3 regions of the Micromonospora chersina genome follow, and region 1 is predicted to be linked to each of the others. Evidence: riboswitches for the same ligand, from Rfam matches in the RefSeq annotation. Region 1 holds a riboswitch; each other region holds the start of a gene.
The links. A riboswitch is a leader RNA that binds a small molecule or an ion and turns the genes downstream of it on or off. The one in region 1 is predicted to bind cyclic di-AMP.
Positions count from the first base shown of each region.

Region 2: it holds a riboswitch for cyclic di-AMP, as region 1 does, so the genes downstream of both, GA0070603_RS19390 (C40 family peptidase) here and GA0070603_RS17100 (coiled-coil domain-containing protein) in region 1, are expected to answer to the same signal.
Region 3: it holds a riboswitch for cyclic di-AMP, as region 1 does, so the genes downstream of both, GA0070603_RS02035 (LysM peptidoglycan-binding domain-containing protein) here and GA0070603_RS17100 (coiled-coil domain-containing protein) in region 1, are expected to answer to the same signal.

Region 1 covers NZ_FMIB01000002.1:3,705,654-3,711,418, reverse strand. Annotated here, with positions in the region: gene GA0070603_RS17110 (helix-turn-helix transcriptional regulator) at 1-150, opposite strand, end outside; gene GA0070603_RS17105 (carbonic anhydrase) at 368-1,036, shown strand; gene GA0070603_RS17100 (coiled-coil domain-containing protein) at 1,100-2,119, opposite strand; cyclic di-AMP (ydaO/yuaA leader) riboswitch at 2,124-2,254, opposite strand; gene GA0070603_RS17095 (YibE/F family protein) at 2,409-3,734, opposite strand; gene GA0070603_RS17090 (DUF6153 family protein) at 3,932-4,354, shown strand; gene GA0070603_RS17085 (DUF305 domain-containing protein) at 4,440-5,066, shown strand; gene GA0070603_RS17080 (metal-sensitive transcriptional regulator) at 5,111-5,410, opposite strand; gene GA0070603_RS17075 (heavy-metal-associated domain-containing protein) at 5,565-5,765, shown strand, end outside.
Region 2 covers NZ_FMIB01000002.1:4,166,072-4,171,836, forward strand. Annotated here, with positions in the region: gene GA0070603_RS19380 (pyridoxamine 5'-phosphate oxidase family protein) at 3-548, opposite strand; gene dcd (dCTP deaminase) at 627-1,205, shown strand; gene GA0070603_RS19390 (C40 family peptidase) at 1,277-2,314, opposite strand; cyclic di-AMP (ydaO/yuaA leader) riboswitch at 2,326-2,463, opposite strand; gene GA0070603_RS19395 (N-acetylmuramoyl-L-alanine amidase) at 2,705-4,699, shown strand; gene GA0070603_RS19400 (C40 family peptidase) at 4,763-5,764, opposite strand.
Region 3 covers NZ_FMIB01000002.1:467,132-472,896, forward strand. Annotated here, with positions in the region: gene GA0070603_RS02025 (LLM class flavin-dependent oxidoreductase) at 1-8, opposite strand, end outside; gene GA0070603_RS02030 (glycoside hydrolase family 3 protein) at 173-2,008, shown strand; cyclic di-AMP (ydaO/yuaA leader) riboswitch at 2,163-2,317, shown strand; gene GA0070603_RS02035 (LysM peptidoglycan-binding domain-containing protein) at 2,323-2,979, shown strand; gene GA0070603_RS02040 (YbaB/EbfC family nucleoid-associated protein) at 3,151-3,609, shown strand; gene GA0070603_RS02045 (M4 family metallopeptidase) at 3,706-5,763, opposite strand.

The DNA of each region.
Region 1 (5,765 bases):
CCGCTCGGTCACCCCCACCTCCTCGGCCACGTCCCGCAGCCGCGCCGTGGGGTTGCGCGCGATGGCCAGCAGCACGTGGCCGTGATTGGTGAGGAAGGTCCAGTTCCGGCCGCTCCCGTTCTCGCCTGGTGTCGTCGCCATGGTCGTCATGGTATGGCCCTTTCCCGCGCCTCTCGGTTCTGCCCCGGTCCGTGCGTGCGGGGCGAGGCCGGGTTCCGGGCCGCCGTCAAGGGCGGCGCAACGTATGAAACGCGTATCACGTAAATCTTGACGTACCTTGGACTGCGTGTGACGGTTGGTCCCGAGGCCGCCTCCGTCGCCGGCCGGCTGACCAGGTCTTTTTCGCCCGAGGACGAGGTGAGGATGGATGCCGCCGACCACTCCCGAACAGGCGCTCGCCGAACTCCAGGCCGGTAACCGGCGGTTCGTCACCGGTGTCCCGCGTCATCCGAACCAGGACGCCGGACACCGGGCGGCGGTCGCCGACGGGCAGCACCCGTTCGCGGTGATCGTCGGCTGCTCCGACTCCCGGCTCGCCGCCGAGATCATCTTCGACCGCGGCCTCGGTGACCTCTTCGTGGTCCGCACCGCCGGGCACACCGCCGGCCCCGAGGTGCTCGGCAGCGTCGAGTACGCGGTGACCGTGCTGGGCACCCCGCTCGTGGTGGTGCTCGGCCACGACTCGTGCGGCGCGGTCCAGGCCGCCCGCGAGGCGGTCCGCACCGGCACCTCGCCGGCCGGGCACCTCGGCGCCGTGGTGGACGCCGTCGCGCCCAGCCTGCTCCGGGCCGGCCGGGACGGCGTGGAGGACCTGGACGCCATCATCGACATCCACATCGCGCAGACCGTCGAGGCCCTGGTGGCCCGGTCCGCCGTGCTGGCCGAGCGGGTGGACGCCGGCGCGTGCACGATCGTCGGCATGGCGTACCGGCTGAGCGCCGGCGAGGCGCGCATCGTGGCCCAGATTCCGGCCACCGCGCCGGTCACGCCGGTGCCGGCCCCGGCCGCGCCCGCCGACCCGGCGCTCGCCGGCTGAACGATCCGCCGAACGTCGAGGGGCCGGCCCGCATCGCGGACCGGCCCCTCTCGGCGTACGTCGTCAGAGCAGCGACATGTGCACGTGGTCGGTGTGGTTGGAGGGTCCGCTGTAGGACTTCCAGCCGGTGGCCGGGAACCAGATCTGCCGGTTCCAGATCACGTAGTAGATGCCGAGCCGGTCGGCGTTGCGGATGAGGAAGGCGGCGACGTTGTTGCCGTACATCCGCTGGTCCTTGGTCCGCCACGGGGAGAAGCCGCTGTTCTGGAGCGACCAGTCGCAGGCGCGGCCCTTGGGGTGCTCCCACGGCCCGCCCGGGCGGTAGCAGCCCACGAAGCGGTTGAAGCCGGCCCGCTTCACCTCCTTGTACGCGTGCAGTGTGCGCGGGGTGATGCAGCCCGAGGTGGTCGGGTCGTTCTCGCTGCACGACTCCGGCTTCCAGTCGCCGTCGGCGGTCCGGCCGGGGCCGACCCGGGCGACCGGTGAGGTGGCCGAGACCAGGCCGCCGGTGAAGCCGATGCCGCCGACCAGTTGCAGCGCCTTCTCCGTCTCGGCCTTCTCGCGGGCCATCGCGTTCTTCTGCTTCTCCTGCTCGCGCACCTCGATGTCGAGCGCGATCTTGGCCTGCTCGGCGCGGTTCTTCGCGGCGTTGATGGCGGCGAGCTTCTGCGCGTTCATCAGGTTCAGCTCGTCGAGGGCGGCCGCCCGCCGGACGAACGAGTCGGGCGTGCTGCTGTCCAGCAGCATGGCCATGGCGCCCATCCGGCCGGTGCGGTAGGACTGCGCGGCCATCTGGGCCACCTGCGGGCTGAGCGCGTCGAATTCGCTCTGCGCGGCCTTCACCTCGAGGGCGAGCTGGAGCTGGCGCTTGCGCGACTTGTCCAGCTTCGCCTTGGCCTGGAGGTAGGCCCGGTTGGCGGCGTCGATGGCCTCGGTGATGAGGGGGTCGTCGTCGTCCTCGGAGTGCCCCGAGGGGGTGGGGGTGCTCGGAGCGGCCGTCGCCGGGGTCGGCCCCACCAGCACGGTGAGCGCGGCCACGACGGCCACCACGGGGGTCAGCCAGCGCCGCAGGGGTGCCGTCACAGTGTTCCCTTCCGTCGGCCGCCGACCGGGTTAGCTGACGGGTTCGGGACGGAAGTGGCCCCTACCGCTCGCGCGGATTCACCCCATGTACCTGGTTCCCCGGCTCGCCCGCGGGCGATTGGGCGGCGGCACCGCTGGCGCCGGTGCGCGCCTTCGGCGGTGACCGGCAGCGAGGTTACCCGAGAGTCCTCCCGGTGTTCTACGTCCGGAAGCCGACCAATAGCGAGAATTCGTCCTCGCCGTGCGTGACCAGGATCGCGTTTGGAATCCGTCATCACGCTGCGGAGTGTCACCATGCGGCCTCCGTGTTCCTGTCGCCGCCGGGCCACCCGCCGGCCCGCTGCCCGGGCGCCCCGCCGAGCGCCTCCAGCGCCTCGTCCCGCCCGGCCGGCGGCCGGGGCGCGGGAGGGTCGGCCGGGCCCTCGGTGGTCCCGCGCCGCCCGGCGGTGGTGACCACCGCGGCCAGTCCGGTGGTCAGCGGTACGGCGGCGATCAGGCCGAGCGTGGCCACCGCGCTGCGGACGATCTCCTGGGCCAGGAACTCGCTCGTCAGGATCTGGCTCACCGGCCGGGAGTCGGCGACGAGCAGGAGCAGCAGCGGCAGCGAGGCGCCCGCGTACGCCAGCACGATGGTGTTGACGGTGGAGGCGATGTGCGCGCGGCCCACCCGGGTGGCCGCCCGGTAGAGGTGCCGGCGGGACAGCGCCGGGTTGGCGTGGGCCAACTCGGTGACAGTGGCCGCCTGGGTGACCGTGACGTCGTCCAGCACGCCCAGCGAGCCGATGACGATGCCGGCGAGCAGCAGGCCGTGCAGGTCGACGTCGCCCTGGAACATCGACAGGGTGGTCGCGTCCTCGCTGCCGAATCCGGTGAGGTGGGTGGCGGCCGTGGCCAGGGTGCCGAGCACACCTGTCAGCACCAGGCTGCCGAGCGTGCCGAGCACGGCCACCGAGGTCTGCGCGGTGACCCCGTGCGTCAGGTAGAGCACCACGAACATGATCAGCGCGGCGCCCACGATCGCCACGAGCAGCGGCGGCTGGCCGGCGCCGATCCCGGGCAGCACGAAGCCGAGCAGGATGGCGAAACTCGCCACCAGCCCGCCGAGCGCGGCCAGCCCGCGCCACCTGCCGAACGCCACGATCGCCACGGCGAAGAGCACCGCCAGCCAGACCAGCGGCGTGCCTCGCTGGTGCTCGGCGATGTTGTAGCTCTTCACCGCCGGGTCGGCCGGGTCGATCAGCTCGACCAGGATCACCTCGTCGCCGACCTCGACCCGGGGCGCGCCCGGGCCGGAGGGCACCGGAGTCTCGACCTGCCGCCCGGCGTCCGGGCCCTGCTCGGCGGCGACGGTCACCGTCCCGCACGGCCCGGCCGAACCGCCGGGGCTCCCCTCCGGCGCCTCCGGGGTCGGCGGGCAGGGCACGGTCACCACCCGGGTCACCGTGCCGTGGTAGCGGGGCAGTGCCGGGGCGTCCGCCGCTTCCCGGTCCTGCCGGGGCCAGAGCACCAGCGCGGCCACCACGGTGATCAGGAAGAGCGGCACCACCGTGGCGACCAGGATCCGCCGTACCCCCGGTGGGGCCGACGGAGCGGGACGGGTGTGGTCGGCGCCCATGGCGTCTCTCCCAACGATTCGCAACGGGATTCGTGTCTCCGGGCCGGCCGGTTCGCCGGACCGGCCGGTGCGCCGCGGGACGGGCGCGGCCGGGTCGTCGCCCCGGAATGGTAGCCAGGCGGGTCGGAGACGCCCCGGGACACGGTGCCGCGGCGGTTCCCCCGGGGCGTACCCGAGCGGCCGGTTACCGTGGTGGCATGGCGGGCACGGCGGCGACCGGACGGTGGGTCCGGCTCCTGCTGCTCGTCTGCACGCTTGTCGGGCTGACCGCCATGCACACCCTGGGCCACGGCGCGCACTCCCCGTCCGGACAGCCGGCGGGGCATCCGGCCGGGCACTCCGCAGCGCTCGCCATGGTGGCGGACTGCGAGGGCGACCGCTGCACCGCACGCGCCCTGCCGCCGGGCGACCCGGGCGCGGATCCGTCCGGGTGGAGCGTCTGCCTGGCGGTGCTCGGCGCGTTCGCCGTCGCGCTGCTGGTCGTCGTGCTGCTGCGGACCGGGTCACGGTCCGCCGTCGCGGCGGCCGGCGGCCCGCTCCGGCACCCCGCCGGCCCGCGCGCCCCGCCGCCCCGGGCCTTCGGGCTGCGCCTGGCGACGACGTCGGTGCTGCGCAGATAGGACGCCTCGACGCGAGGGGACCGGACCACCGGTGCCCCGCGTCCGCCGTCCGCTGCGTACGTTCCGACACTCGAAAGGCACACTCGTGTTCACTCGTACCATCGCGCGCCGCGCCGCTCTGGCCGGCGCGAGCGTCACCGTCGCTCTGGCCCTGGCCGCCTGTGGCGACGATCCGACGGCCGGCCACGACATGCCGGGCGCGGCCGGCACCGCCACGCCCGCCGCGGGCGCCTCGGCCTCGTTCGACGCCGCCGACGTGATGTTCGCCCAGATGATGATCCCGCACCACCAGCAGGCCGTGGAGATGTCCGAGCTGGCGGAGACCCGGGCGGCCGACCCGGAGGTGAGGAAGCTGGCCGGGCAGATCAGGGCGGCCCAGGGGCCGGAGATCGCCACCATGCGCGGCTGGCTCGCCGCGTGGGGCCGGCCGGCGCCCTCGATGAGCGCCGGGCACGGGATGCCGGGGATGGACCACGGCATGCCCGGGATGATGTCCGAGGCCGACCTGGCGAAGCTGAGGGCGGCGTCGGGCACCGACTTCGACAGGCAGTTCCTCACCATGATGATCGCCCACCATGAGGGCGCCATCACCATGGCGAGGGAGGAGATCACCCGCGGCGCCCACCCGGACGCCACGGCGCTGGCCCGGCAGATCGTCACCGCCCAGCAGGGCGAGATCGACGCCATGAGGAAGATGCTCGACCGGCTCTGAGCCACGTGTCGGGTGCCTCGCCGGTGGCGGGGCACCCGGCCCGGTCAGCCGCGCTTCATGAGGCGGCCGACGGCGGCCATCATCTCGGTGGCCATCTCGTCGGCGCGGCCCTCGGCGGCGCCCTCGTGCATGCAGTGCCGGGCGTGCCCGTCCAGCAGGCCGAGGCCGACCTTGTCCAGCGCGGCCTGGATGGCGGAGATCTGGGTCAGCACGTCGATGCAGTAGCGGTCGTCCTCGACCATCTTCTCGATGCCGCGGACCTGGCCCTCGATGCGGCGGAGCCGCGCGAGCAGCTGGTCCTTGCTGGCGGTGTAGCCCCGGGTCGGGGTCGTCGGTGCGGTCATGACATCAAGGATAGCGTACCCCTCGGGGGTATGGTACGGTCCTGTTCGTGGCCGATACCCCCACCGGGTAACGGTACGAAAAGTGGCAGCCGTCTCCCTTCCGCTTACCCCCTGGGGGTATAGGATCGGAGGTGGCAGGAAGGGGAGATGCGCGATGGTCACCACCACGTACCAGGTGCAGGGCATGACCTGCGGGCACTGCGTCAACTCGGTCAGCACCGAGGTGAGCGCGCTGCCGGGCGTCACCGACGTCCAGGTCGACCTGGCCTCCGGCCGGGTCACCGTCACCAGTGAGAGCCCGTTGGACACGGACACCGTCCGCGCCGCCGTGGACGAGGCCGGTTACGACCTCGTC
Region 2 (5,765 bases), 460 kb from region 1:
GTTCAGGCCGCCGGGCGGCGGGTGTCGAAGCCGTGCCGGCCGCGCCGGCCCTCGGGGGCGAGCGGGTCACGCCGAGCCGCGGCGCCGGCCCCCGGGTCGAGCCAGACGCGCACCTCGGGCCGGCCGCCGCCGGGCCGCGTCACCTGGTCGCGCCGGGTCAGCATCGCCACGTCGACGGTGAACTCGAACAGCCGCCAGTCGCCCTGCGGCGCGGCCCGGCCGATCCGGGCCACCCGGGCCACGGTCGCCGGGTCGGTCACGGGGCGGGCCCGGCCGGCCACGTAGGCCTCGTCGTCGCTCTCCTCCGGCGGGAAGGAGTGCAGCGCGAAGCGGCCGTCACGTTCGAGGTCGCGGCGCTTGGGCGAGTCGATGACGAAGCACCAGAGCCCGTCGTCGGTGATGACCGGGGAGACCGGGTGCACCCGCGGGCCGCCGTCGGCGCGGACCGTGGCGAGGTAGCCGAAACCCGGCCCGTACTGCTGCAACAGGAGGCGGATCTCGTCGGCGAGGCGGGGCTCGTCGGCGGCGAATTCGGACCAGGAAGCCATGCGGACATTCTATCGAACAGGTGTACGAAGATGTAGTCCGACACGCAGGTCACCCGTACCGGTCGCTATGGTGTTCCGATGCTGCTCTCCGACCGCGACCTGGTCTCCGAGATCAAGGCGGGCACGCTCGCGCTGGAGCCCTTCGAGCCCACGCTGGTGCAACCGTCCAGCATCGACGTACGTCTGGACCGGCTGTTCCGGGTCTTCAACAACCATCTCTACACGCACATCGACCCGTCCGTGCAACAGGACGACCTCACCTCGATGGTGGAGGTGGCCGAGGGCCAGCCGTTCGTGCTGCACCCGGGCGAGTTCGTGCTCGCCTCCACACTGGAGGTGATCTCGCTCGGCGACCAGCTCGCCGGGCGCCTGGAGGGCAAGTCCAGCCTGGGCCGGCTCGGCCTGCTGACCCACTCCACGGCCGGCTTCATCGACCCGGGCTTCTCCGGCCACGTCACGCTGGAGCTGTCCAACGTGGCGAACCTGCCGATCACGCTCTGGCCGGGCATGAAGATCGGCCAGCTCTGCATCTTCCGGCTCTCCTCGCCGGCCGAGCACCCGTACGGCTCGGCCGTCTACGGCTCCCGCTACCAGGGCCAGCGCGGCCCCACCCCGAGCCGGTCCTGGCAGAACTGGCGCACCTGGCCGACCCGCTGACTCATCGACCGGCTGTTAGGAGGGGTCCCTTCCTATACCGGAGGCGTTAAGAAGGGGCCCCTCCTTGCACATCAGCCCGGGCGACCGTAGCTGTTGATCTGGCCGTCGTCGACGCGCTTCATCGTGATCGGCTTACCGGACTGGGAGGCGTGCACCACCCAGCCGTCACCGACGTACATGGCGACGTGGTGCAGGTCGCTGTAGTAGAAGACGAGGTCGCCGGCACGCAGCTCGCTCCGGCTCACCCGCCTGGTCACGTCGTGCTGCTGCCGCGCGTTGTGCGGCAGCGAGACGCCGGCCTTGGCCCAGGCCGCCATGGTGAGGCCGGAGCAGTCGTAGTGATCCGGGCCGGCGGCGCCCCAGACGTAGATCTTGCCGATCTGGGCACAGGCGAACTTGACCGCGACGCCGGCCGGGCCACCGGGGTAGCCGGCGGGGCAGGGGGCCGGGCGCAGCGGACCGCCACCGCCGCTGCCGTAGACCTTGAGCCGGAGCTTCTGGAGCTTGACGATCTCGGCGTCGATCTGCTTCTTCTTCGCCGCGAGCTGCGCCTCGGTGCGTGCCAGCTCGCCGATCATCTGGTCCAGCGGCTGCTTCTTGGCGGCCAGCTGGTCGCGCAGCTCGGCGACGGTCCGCACCTGCGCCTGCTGGCGGTTCGCGAAGCGGTCGAGCAGTGCGAGGCCGTCCACCAGCTCACTCGGGGAGCGGCTGCCCAGCAGCGCGTTGACGGTGGAGAGGTTGTTGTCGCCCTTGTACGCGTCGGCGGCGAGGCCGCCCACCTGGCCGAGTGCGGCGTCCACCCGGGCCTGGAGCGGGGCGATCTGCTTGGCGAGCGCGTCGGCCTGCTTGCGCTTGGCGGCGAGCTGCTCGCGGGTGGCGTTGACCTGTTCGATGATCGGTTCGAGCTTGTTCCAGTCCTGGTCGATCTGGCGCTCGATCTCGGTGACCGACGGTTCGGCGTGGGCCGCCGTGGCGCCGCCGGTCAGGACGACGGCGGTGCCGGCCAGGGCGGCGAGGACGGTGGTGAAGCGGGACCAGCGGGAACGCGGCGCAGCCGTCGACCGGTCGACCGACCGGCCCGACGGTGGCCGCGGGGCATGGTGTGCCACCGGGCTTCCGTACTCCTTCTTCGTGCCCGCCTACCGAGTTAGCTGACGGGTTCGGGCGGGAAGGGAGCCGCCCTACCGCAGTGGCTGCGGATTCACCCCAGGTACCTGGGTCCCCGGCTCGCCCGGAGGCGACTCGGCGGTGTCGGACCGTCACCACCCGGGTTGGACGGTGAAACTGGCGGCCGACGATTGACCAGAGTAGAGATGACCGTTACCGATCCGCAACCCAAGTCGCCGTGACACTCCGTACCCGAAGGTTTTTTTCACGGCAGATTACCTGTCGGAAAGGTATTGACCTGGGGGGTGTGCGGGGCGAGGGTGAGGACGCAGTGACCCCCATCCCTGTCTGGAGGTTCGATGCACCTCTCACCCCCGCCGTCGGGCAGACGGATGCTGCTGGCAGCCGCCGTCGCGGCGGCCACCGCGCTTGTGGCCACCGGTCCGGTGGCCGCGGAACCGCTCACCCAACCCGCCACCGACCGCCAGGAGCAGTACGCCGCCGCCGCGGCGGAGTACGGCGTGCCGCAGAGCGTCCTGCTCGGCGTCTCGTACCTGGAATCGCGTTGGGACACCCACCCGGGCCAGCCGAGCACCAGCGGCGGCTACGGCCCGATGCATCTCACCGACGCCCAGCACGTCCTCTCGACGCCGGCCAGCGGCCACGTCGACGAGGACGAGGACCCGCGGGGCGACGACTCGCGCCCGCTCACCCTCGACCCGGCCATCGCGTCGGCGCCGGCGGAGGACGTGCTGCCGCAGGCGTCCCTGCAGACGGTCGACGCCGCCGCGGCGCTCACCGGCCTCGCCGAGGAGACGCTGCGCACCGACGCGGCCGCGAACATCCGGGGCGGGGCGGCGCTGCTGGCCTCGTACCAGAAGGACCTGGGTGCGCCGGTCGGCGCCGGCACCGACCCGGCGGCCTGGTACGGCGCGGTGGCCCGCTACTCCGGCGCGGACACCGAGGACGCGGCGGCGGCCTTCGCCGACGAGGTCTACGACCAGCTCGGCCTCGGCGCGACCCGGACCACCGACGACGGCCAGCGGGTGACCCTGGCCGCCACCACTGTGACGCCGGACCAGTCCGGGCTGCACAAGCTGGGGCTGCGCCGCGCCGAGCGGCCGGACGGCCTGGAGTGCCCGGTCCGGCTGGCCTGTGAGTGGATCCCCGCCCCCTACGAGCAGCTCAGCGCGGACCCGGGCGACTACGGCAACCACGACCTCGGGAACCGGCCGGCCCAGCAGAAGATCGAGTACATCGTCATCCACGACACCGAGGGCTACTTCCGCCCGAGTGTCGACCTGGTGAAGCGTGCCGACTACCTGGGCTGGCACTACACGCTGCGCTCGGTGGACGGCTACGTCGCCCAGCACATCAAGGCCAAGGACGTCGGCTGGCACGCCGGCAACTGGTACGTCAACGCCAAGTCCATCGGCCTGGAGCACGAGGGCTTCGCGGGTCACGGCACCTGGTACACCGAGGCGATGTACCGGGCGTCGGCCAAGCTGGTCCGTCACCTGGCCCTGCGCTTCCAGATCCCGCTGGACCGGCAGCACATCATCGGCCACGACAACGTGCCCGGCACCACCGCCGGCACCGTGGCCGGGATGCACTGGGACCCGGGCCCGTACTGGGACTGGTCGCACTACTTCGACCTCATGAAGGCGCCATTCCACTCCACCGGCACGCCGCACACCGGCCTGGTCACCATCGACCCGGACTTCGCCACCAACCAGCCCGCCTTCACCGGTTGCAACCAGCAGCCGCCGGGCGTGCCGAAGCCCACGCCGCCGGCCGCGCCGTGCCCGCTGCGCGGCTCCTCGGCGGTCATCCTCCGTACGGCGCCGAGCGCGACCGCCCCGCTGGTCAACGACCTCGGTCTGCGGCCGAACGGCACGCCGGACACCATGTACATCTCCGACCACGGCGCCCGCGCCTCGGCCGGCCAGACGTACGCCCTCGCGGACATCCAGGGCGACTGGACCGCGATCTGGTACCTCAACCAGAAGGCCTGGTTCTACAACCCGGCCTCCGCGCCGACGGCCAAGTGGGCCAACGGCTTCGTGGTGACGCCCAGGGACGGGAAGACCACCATCCCGGTGTACGGGCGCGCCTACCCCGAGCGGGCGGCCTACCCGGCCGGGGTTCCGTACCAGACCATCTCCCCGCTGCAGTACAGCCTCTCGGCGGGCCAGCGGTACGCGGTCGGCGGGGTCCTGCCGGGCGAGTACTACCGCGCGGTCACCTTCGACGGCTCCGCGCCGGGTGACTGGACGGTGATCCGCGGCGAGAACCGGTACGTGCAGATCCAGTTCGGCCACCGCGTGATGTTCGTGAACCTCGACGACGTCCAGGTCCTGCCCGCCTCGGTCGGCGCGCCCGCCTGACCGACCTGACGACGAAGGCCCCCGGTCCGCGTGGACCGGGGGCCTTCGTGCTGCGCGGGCGGATCAGTACGGCCTGCGGAACCCGGCGACCGGCATGGTGTTGATGCTGGACACCTGGACCGGCTTTCCGGTCCGGGGCGCGTGCACCATGATGTTGTTGCCCAGGTAGAGGCCCATGTGGTGCAGGTCGCTGAAGAAGAAGACCAGGTCCCCTGGTCGGGCCTCGGCTCGGGAGACCGCCCGACCCTCGTTCCACTGGGCGCCGGTGAAGTGGGTGAGCGAGATGCCCGCCGCCTTGTAGGCGTACTGGGTGAGACCGGAGCAGTCGAAGGAGTTCGGGCCGGTGGCGCCCCACACGTACGGGTCGCCGACCTGGGCGCACGCCGTCTTGATCGCGGTGCGAGCGGCGCTGCTCACCACACCGTCGATGGCCGGGCAGCCCGCCGGGCGGATCGAGGTCACCGGCAGCATCGCGGTCAGCCGCTTGATCTCGGCGTTGATCTGCTTCTTCTTCGTCTCCAGGTCCGCCTTCTGCTTCAGCTCGGTCGCGATCAGCGCGTCCAGCTTCTGCTTCTGCTTGTTGTACTTGTCCCGGACGGCGAGAACGCCGGCGATCTGCCGGCGCTGGTCGTCGGCGAGCCGGTCGAGGATGACCAACTGCTCGGCGAGCGTGCCGGGCTTGGTGTTGACAAGCAGCGCGCCGAGGTCCTGGGACGGGCCCTGGATGTAGTAGCGGGCCGCGATGTCACCGACCTTGTTCATGGCCAGCGCCGACTCCAGTTCGAGCGGCACCATCTTCTTCTCGAGGTCGGCCGACTTCTTCTGGTTGACCTTGAGCTGGGCGCGCACCTTGTTGTACTGCTCGATGGTGGGCTCCAGCTGCTCCCACTGCTTGTCGATCTGGGCGTCGATCTCGTCCACCGACGGCGCCGCGTGCGCCGGGGCCGCCAGCAGCCCGGCGCCGACCGCGACGGCGGCGACCACGGTGAGGAGACGGCGTACCACCCGGTGGAACCCGGCGGGGCGGCCGGGGGGCTGGCTCGGGGCGTGACGTTCAGGGGGCATG
Region 3 (5,765 bases), 3.2 Mb from region 1:
TCGCTCATGCCTCGCCGCCTCTAGCCGATCTTGCGCGAACCCTGCCACGGTAGCCCGCGCCGGCGCCCGCCCGCCCGGCGGTTCCGGAACCGGCACGGATTGTTCACAGTCGATGCTCACGGGCATAGGGTGCCGGTGAACGGCCCCAGCGTTCCTCCGGAAGGAGCGACCCGTGATCCGTCACCACCACCGCCCCCGTCCGCTCGCCCTCGCCCTCCTGCTCGTCGCGGTCACCGCCCTGGCCGCGCCCGCCCCGGCCACCGCGGCCGGCCTGCCGTACCAGGACCCGACGCTGCCCGTCGCCACCCGCGTCGCCGACCTGCTCGCCCGGATGACCCTCGACGAGAAGCTCGGCCAGATGACCCAGGCGGAGCGCGGCTCGGTCACCGCGAGCGACCTCACCACGTACCGGCTCGGCTCGGTCCTCTCGGGCGGCGGCTCCGCGCCCACGCCGAACACCGCCACGTCCTGGGCCGACATGTACGACGGCTTCCAGCGCGCCGCCCTGGCCACCCCGCTCGGCATCCCGATGATCTACGGCGTCGACGCCGTGCACGGGCACAACAACGTGTACGGGGCGACCATCTTCCCGCACAACATCGGCCTCGGTGCGACGCGTGACCCGGCGCTGGTCCAGCAGATCGGCCAGGCCGTCGCCGAGGAGATCACCGGCACCGGTGTGGACTGGAACTTCGCCCCCTGCCTCTGCGTGGCCCGCAACGACCGGTGGGGCCGCACCTACGAGTCGTTCGGGGAGACGCCGGACCTGCCGTCGAGCCTGTCCACCCTGGTCACCGGCCTCCAGGGCACCACCCTGGGCGGGCCCACGTCGGTGCTCGCCACCGCCAAGCACTACGTGGGCGACGGCGGCACCACCGGCGGCGACGACCAGGGCGACACCCAGCTCAGCGAGGCCGACCTGCGGGCCATCCACCTGCCGCCGTTCCAGGCCGCGGTGCAGCGCGGCGTGGGCTCGGTGATGATCTCCTACAGCAGCTGGAACGGGGTGAAGCTGCACGGCCACCGCTACCTGATCACCGACGTCCTGAAGGGGGAGTTGGGCTTCTCCGGCTTCGTGGTGTCCGACTGGAACGGCATCGACCAGATCGACGGCGCCAGCGGGTTCACGGCCGCCGAGGTGAGCGCCGCCGTCAACGCCGGCATCGACATGGTGATGGTGCCGACGGCCTGGAAGACCTTCCTCAGCACGCTGCGGGCCGAGGTACAGAACGGGCATGTGCCGATGAGCCGGATCGACGACGCCAACCGGCGGATCCTCACGAAGAAGTTCGAGCTGGGCCTCTTCGAGCGGCCGTACACCGACCGGAGCAGGACCTCGACGGTGGGCGGCGCGGCGCACCGCGCGCTGGCCCGCCAGGCCGTGCGGCAGTCCCAGGTGCTGCTCAAGAACGACGGCGGCGTGCTCCCGCTGGCCCGGGACAACAACAAGATCTTCGTGGCCGGGAAGAACGCCGACAACATCGGCAACCAGAGCGGCGGGTGGACCATCTCCTGGCAGGGCTCGTCCGGCGCCGTCACGCCCGGCACCACCATCCTCCAGGGCATCCGGGCGGCCGCCGGTCCGACCACGACTGTCACGTACAACCAGCGCGGCACCGGCATCGACAGGACCTACCGGGCGGCGATCGCGGTGGTCGGCGAGACACCGTACGCCGAGGGCCAGGGCGACCGCACCGGCAGCATGAGCCTGGACCGCGACGACCTGCGTACCATCACGACGCTGCGCAACTCGGGCGTGCCGGTGATCGTGGTGCTGGTCAGCGGCCGGCCGCTGGACGTGGCCGCCGAGCTGCCACGGTGGAACGCGCTGCTGGCGTCCTGGCTGCCCGGCACCGAGGGCGGCGGCGTGGCCGACGTCCTCTTCGGCGGGTACGCGCCGACCGGCAAACTGCCGATGACCTGGATGAACTCGGTCAGCCAGCAGCCCATCAACGCGGGCGACGGTCAGGTCCCGCTCTTCCCGCAGGGATACGGCCTGACCTACTGAGCCGCCCCTCAATAAGCCCCCTTCGGACGGTGCGCAACTCGAACGGGGCGACCTTCGCCCGGCCGGGTGAAGAACCTCACAAGAAGTGGGCGTTCGTCGCAAAACGTTCCTAACGTCGATTCCGTTCGCGATCGCGGACACCACGGGCCGGCAACGCCTAATCCCGCCGCCGGCCCGGTGGTACCTGGACCTCAGGCGGGAGCGGGGGAACCACGTTCCTCGGTGCACGACACCTCGGGGTGAAGCCGCCACCGGCGGCCGGGCTCCTCGGCCCGAACCCGACAGCTCACCTCGTCGGCGTGGAGGAAACCCACATGGCAAGTGAACACGTCGCCCGTCACCGACGGACCGCGCAGCGTCGCACCGCCGTCGGGGCGCTCGTCGTCGGCGCCGCCACCGGCGCCGCCGCCCTTCTCGGCCCGGCCGCCCCGGCCAGCGCCGCCGGCGTCAACTGGGACGCCGTCGCCCAGTGCGAGTCCGGCGGCAACTGGCACATCAACACCGGCAACGGCTACTACGGCGGGCTCCAGTTCTCCCGGAGCACCTGGAACGGCTACGGCGGCCAGAAGTACGCCAGCCGCGCCGACCTGGCCAGCCGCAGCGAGCAGATCGCCATCGCCGAGAAGGTCCTCGACGGGCAGGGCATCGGCGCCTGGCCGGTCTGCGGCAAGAAGGGCGGCTCCACCAAGAGGTACGCCAGCAAGGACTCGGGCTCGACGAAGTCCGCCAAGAAGGCCACCACGGAGCGGAAGTCGCGCGCCGACCGGCCGACCGTCCGAAGCGAGCGGCGTGGCACGCCGGGCACGAGCGGCGCCGGCAGCTACGTCGTCCGGTCCGGAGACACCCTCTCCGAGATCGCCGACGCGAAGAACGTGGCCGGCGGTTGGCAGGCCCTCTACGAGCGCAACAAGGACGTGGTGGGCGCGAACCCCGGCCTGATCTTCCCGGGCCAGAAGCTGCGCCTGCGCTGAGACCCCACCGGAACGGCCCCGTGCGGGCCGGTCCACCGCACCACGAACGCCCGGCCGGGGATCCCGGCCGGGCGTTCGTGTCGGACCGGGTTCGGGCGGGCTCACCGGCGCCCGCGTCGGGGGTGGTTGCTATCGTCACGGTGCTCGGAAAGACGTGAAGAAAGCGCGGATATGACCAACGACCCGTTCTCCGCGGCCGCGAGCCTCGACGAGCTGCTGACCAGGACCCAACAGGCGCTCTCCGCGATGCGGTCCCGGGCCGCCGAGCACCCCGACGGCGCGCCGGGCGAGCTGCTCCGGGCCGAGGGCGCCGCGGCCGGCGGCCGGGTCCGTGCCGTCGCCGTCCAGGGTGGCCGGCTGGAGTCCGTCACCGTCGACCCCGCGTTGGCCGGGGAGTCCGTCGAGGCCCTCTGCGGGCACCTGGTGTCGGCCGTGAACGCCGCCCTCACCGAGCTGGACGCCCGGGTCAGCGCCTCGGCCCAGGCGGACGTGGACGCCCTCGCCGCGCGGCTCGGCGGCCTGCCCGAGCAGTCCGCGCGGGACATGGAGCGATTCGGTCGGGCCATGGAGGGCGTCGCGGCCCGGATCCGCCGCGACGGCGCCGGCTCCGGCGCGGCCCGCCCGGCCTGACCGGCGTCCGGCCGGTGCGCCCCGGCCGGCGACCTGCCGCGGGAACGACGAAGCGGCCGGCCGTCGGGAGGACGACGACCGGCCGCTCCGCTGCGATCAGCTCAGGGTGACCGCGGTGTCGTCGACGACGAAGGAGGTCTGCAGGGAGCTGTCCTCCACGCCGCTGAAGGAGATGGTGGCGGTGGTGCCGGCCAGCGACGAGATGTCGAAGGACCGCTGCACGTAGCCGGTGGCCTTGTTGAGGTTGGAGTAGGTGGCCAGGGTGGTGCTGCCCGCCTTCACGGTCAGCTTGTCGTAGGCGGTGGTCGTGGTCGACTCCGCGCTGTCGATGTGCAGCCAGAAGCTCAGCGTCGCCCGGCAGCCGGCCGGAATCGTCACCGACTGCGAGAGCGTGTCGGTGTGCGTCGTGCCGTAGCCGTCGAGCCACGCCTTGTAGGAGCCGCCGTGCGCGGCCTGGGCGGTGTCGTTCGTGATGACGCCGGAGCTGGCGGTCCAGCTCACGTTGCCGGACTCGAAGCCGGGGTTGGCCAGCTTCTGGCCGGTGCAGCTGCCCGACGGCGGGGTGGTCGTGGCGGTCGGCGTCGGGGTGCTGCCGGTGCAGGTCGCCTCACCGGTCTGCGCCGGCACGCTGATCGCGTTCCAGGCGGCCTTGACCGCGTTGAACTCGGTGCAGCTGGTCGGGTAGAGGTTCTTCGCCGCCTGCAGCGTCCAGACCCGGTACTTCAGGTACGACGAGGACGAGGTCTTCAGCAGCATCGCGTTGTACATGATCTTCATGGCCTTCTGGATGCCCAGACCGGTCACGCTGCTGCCGTTGCAGGTGGAGCTGGCCGGCTGGCCGTTGGTCGGGCTGCTGCCGTTGGCCAGCAGGTAGAACCAGTGGTTGCCCGGGCCGGCCGCGGCGTGCACCTCGGTGCTGGGGATGCTGCTGGAGTAGCAGTTCGGGTCGCCCAGCGCCGACGGGTTGTACATGTTGCGGATCGGGCCGCTGCCCACCAGGTTGATCTTCTCGCCGACCAGGAAGTCGGGAGCGTCGTAGGTGGACGGCTCGTTGGCGAACCACTCGGTGGCCGCGCCGAAGGTGTCGGCGACGAACTCCTGGGTGCCCGCGCCGGAGATGCCACCCGGGGTGTGGTCGTCGATGCCGTGGCCGATCTCGTGGGCCACCACGTCGAGCGAGCCGATCCACTGACCCGAGGTGTTCTTGCCGATCTGGACCTGGGTGCCGTCGTAGTAGGCGTTCTGGTCGTTCAGGCCCACCCGGATCGGCCAGTAGCCGCCGTTGCCGTCGGCGCCGTTGCGGCCCAGCCACTGCGCGAGCATCTTGTGCTCGGTCTGCGCCGCGAACAGTGCGTCGACGCAGCCCGTCTCCTTGTTGGTGGCGGTGCCGTTGCCCCAGACGTCGTCCGAGCCGCTGAACGTCGTGTTGGTGGCGGCGTCCTGGCAGCTCAGGTTGGTGACCGTCGGGTCCTTCATGGAGTACGTGCTGCCCGACAGGGTGGTGTTCAGGGTCAGCGGGCTGGGCCCGTTCCACGCCCCGGTGCCGGTGCCGTGCACGATGCGCTCCTGCTTGCGCAGCACGGCCCCCGTGAGGGCGTCGACGTCGACGGTGAGCCGGCTCGGCCCCTCGGCGTCGGTGCCGCGCACCGTGGTCTCCCAGGCCAGCGCCGGCGTGGCGCCGAGCGTGTAGACGACCAGGTTGGTCCCCTCGACGGTGCTGACCGTCTTGAGCTGGGCCCGCGCGGTCTTCGCCGCGGCCGCCGAGGTCAGCTTCGGCGTGGTGGCGAGGCTGCCGATGGCCTGCTGCTGCGCGACGGAGGCGTACTTCAGGTTGCCGGCCGCGTCGGTGGCCAGCACGAAGTCACCGCCGACCACGGGCAGGCCCTTGTAGGTGCGCTCGTAGGGCACGTACTGGGTGCCCTCGGAGGAGATGACCGGCTTCTGCACGAAGGCTTCGTCCGAGCTGGCGTGCAGGTAGGCGGGCCGGTCGGCGACCAGCGCGCGCGCCGAGTCGGCGGCGATCGCGCGGGCCTGTGCGGCGTCGGGGGCGGCGGGGCCGGGCGGCGCGGCCTGCACCGCCGCGGCGGTGCCCGCGGCGATCAGTCCGGCCGCCGCCGCGCCGGAGAGCGCGACGAGGCGAGGTGAGAGCTTCAAGG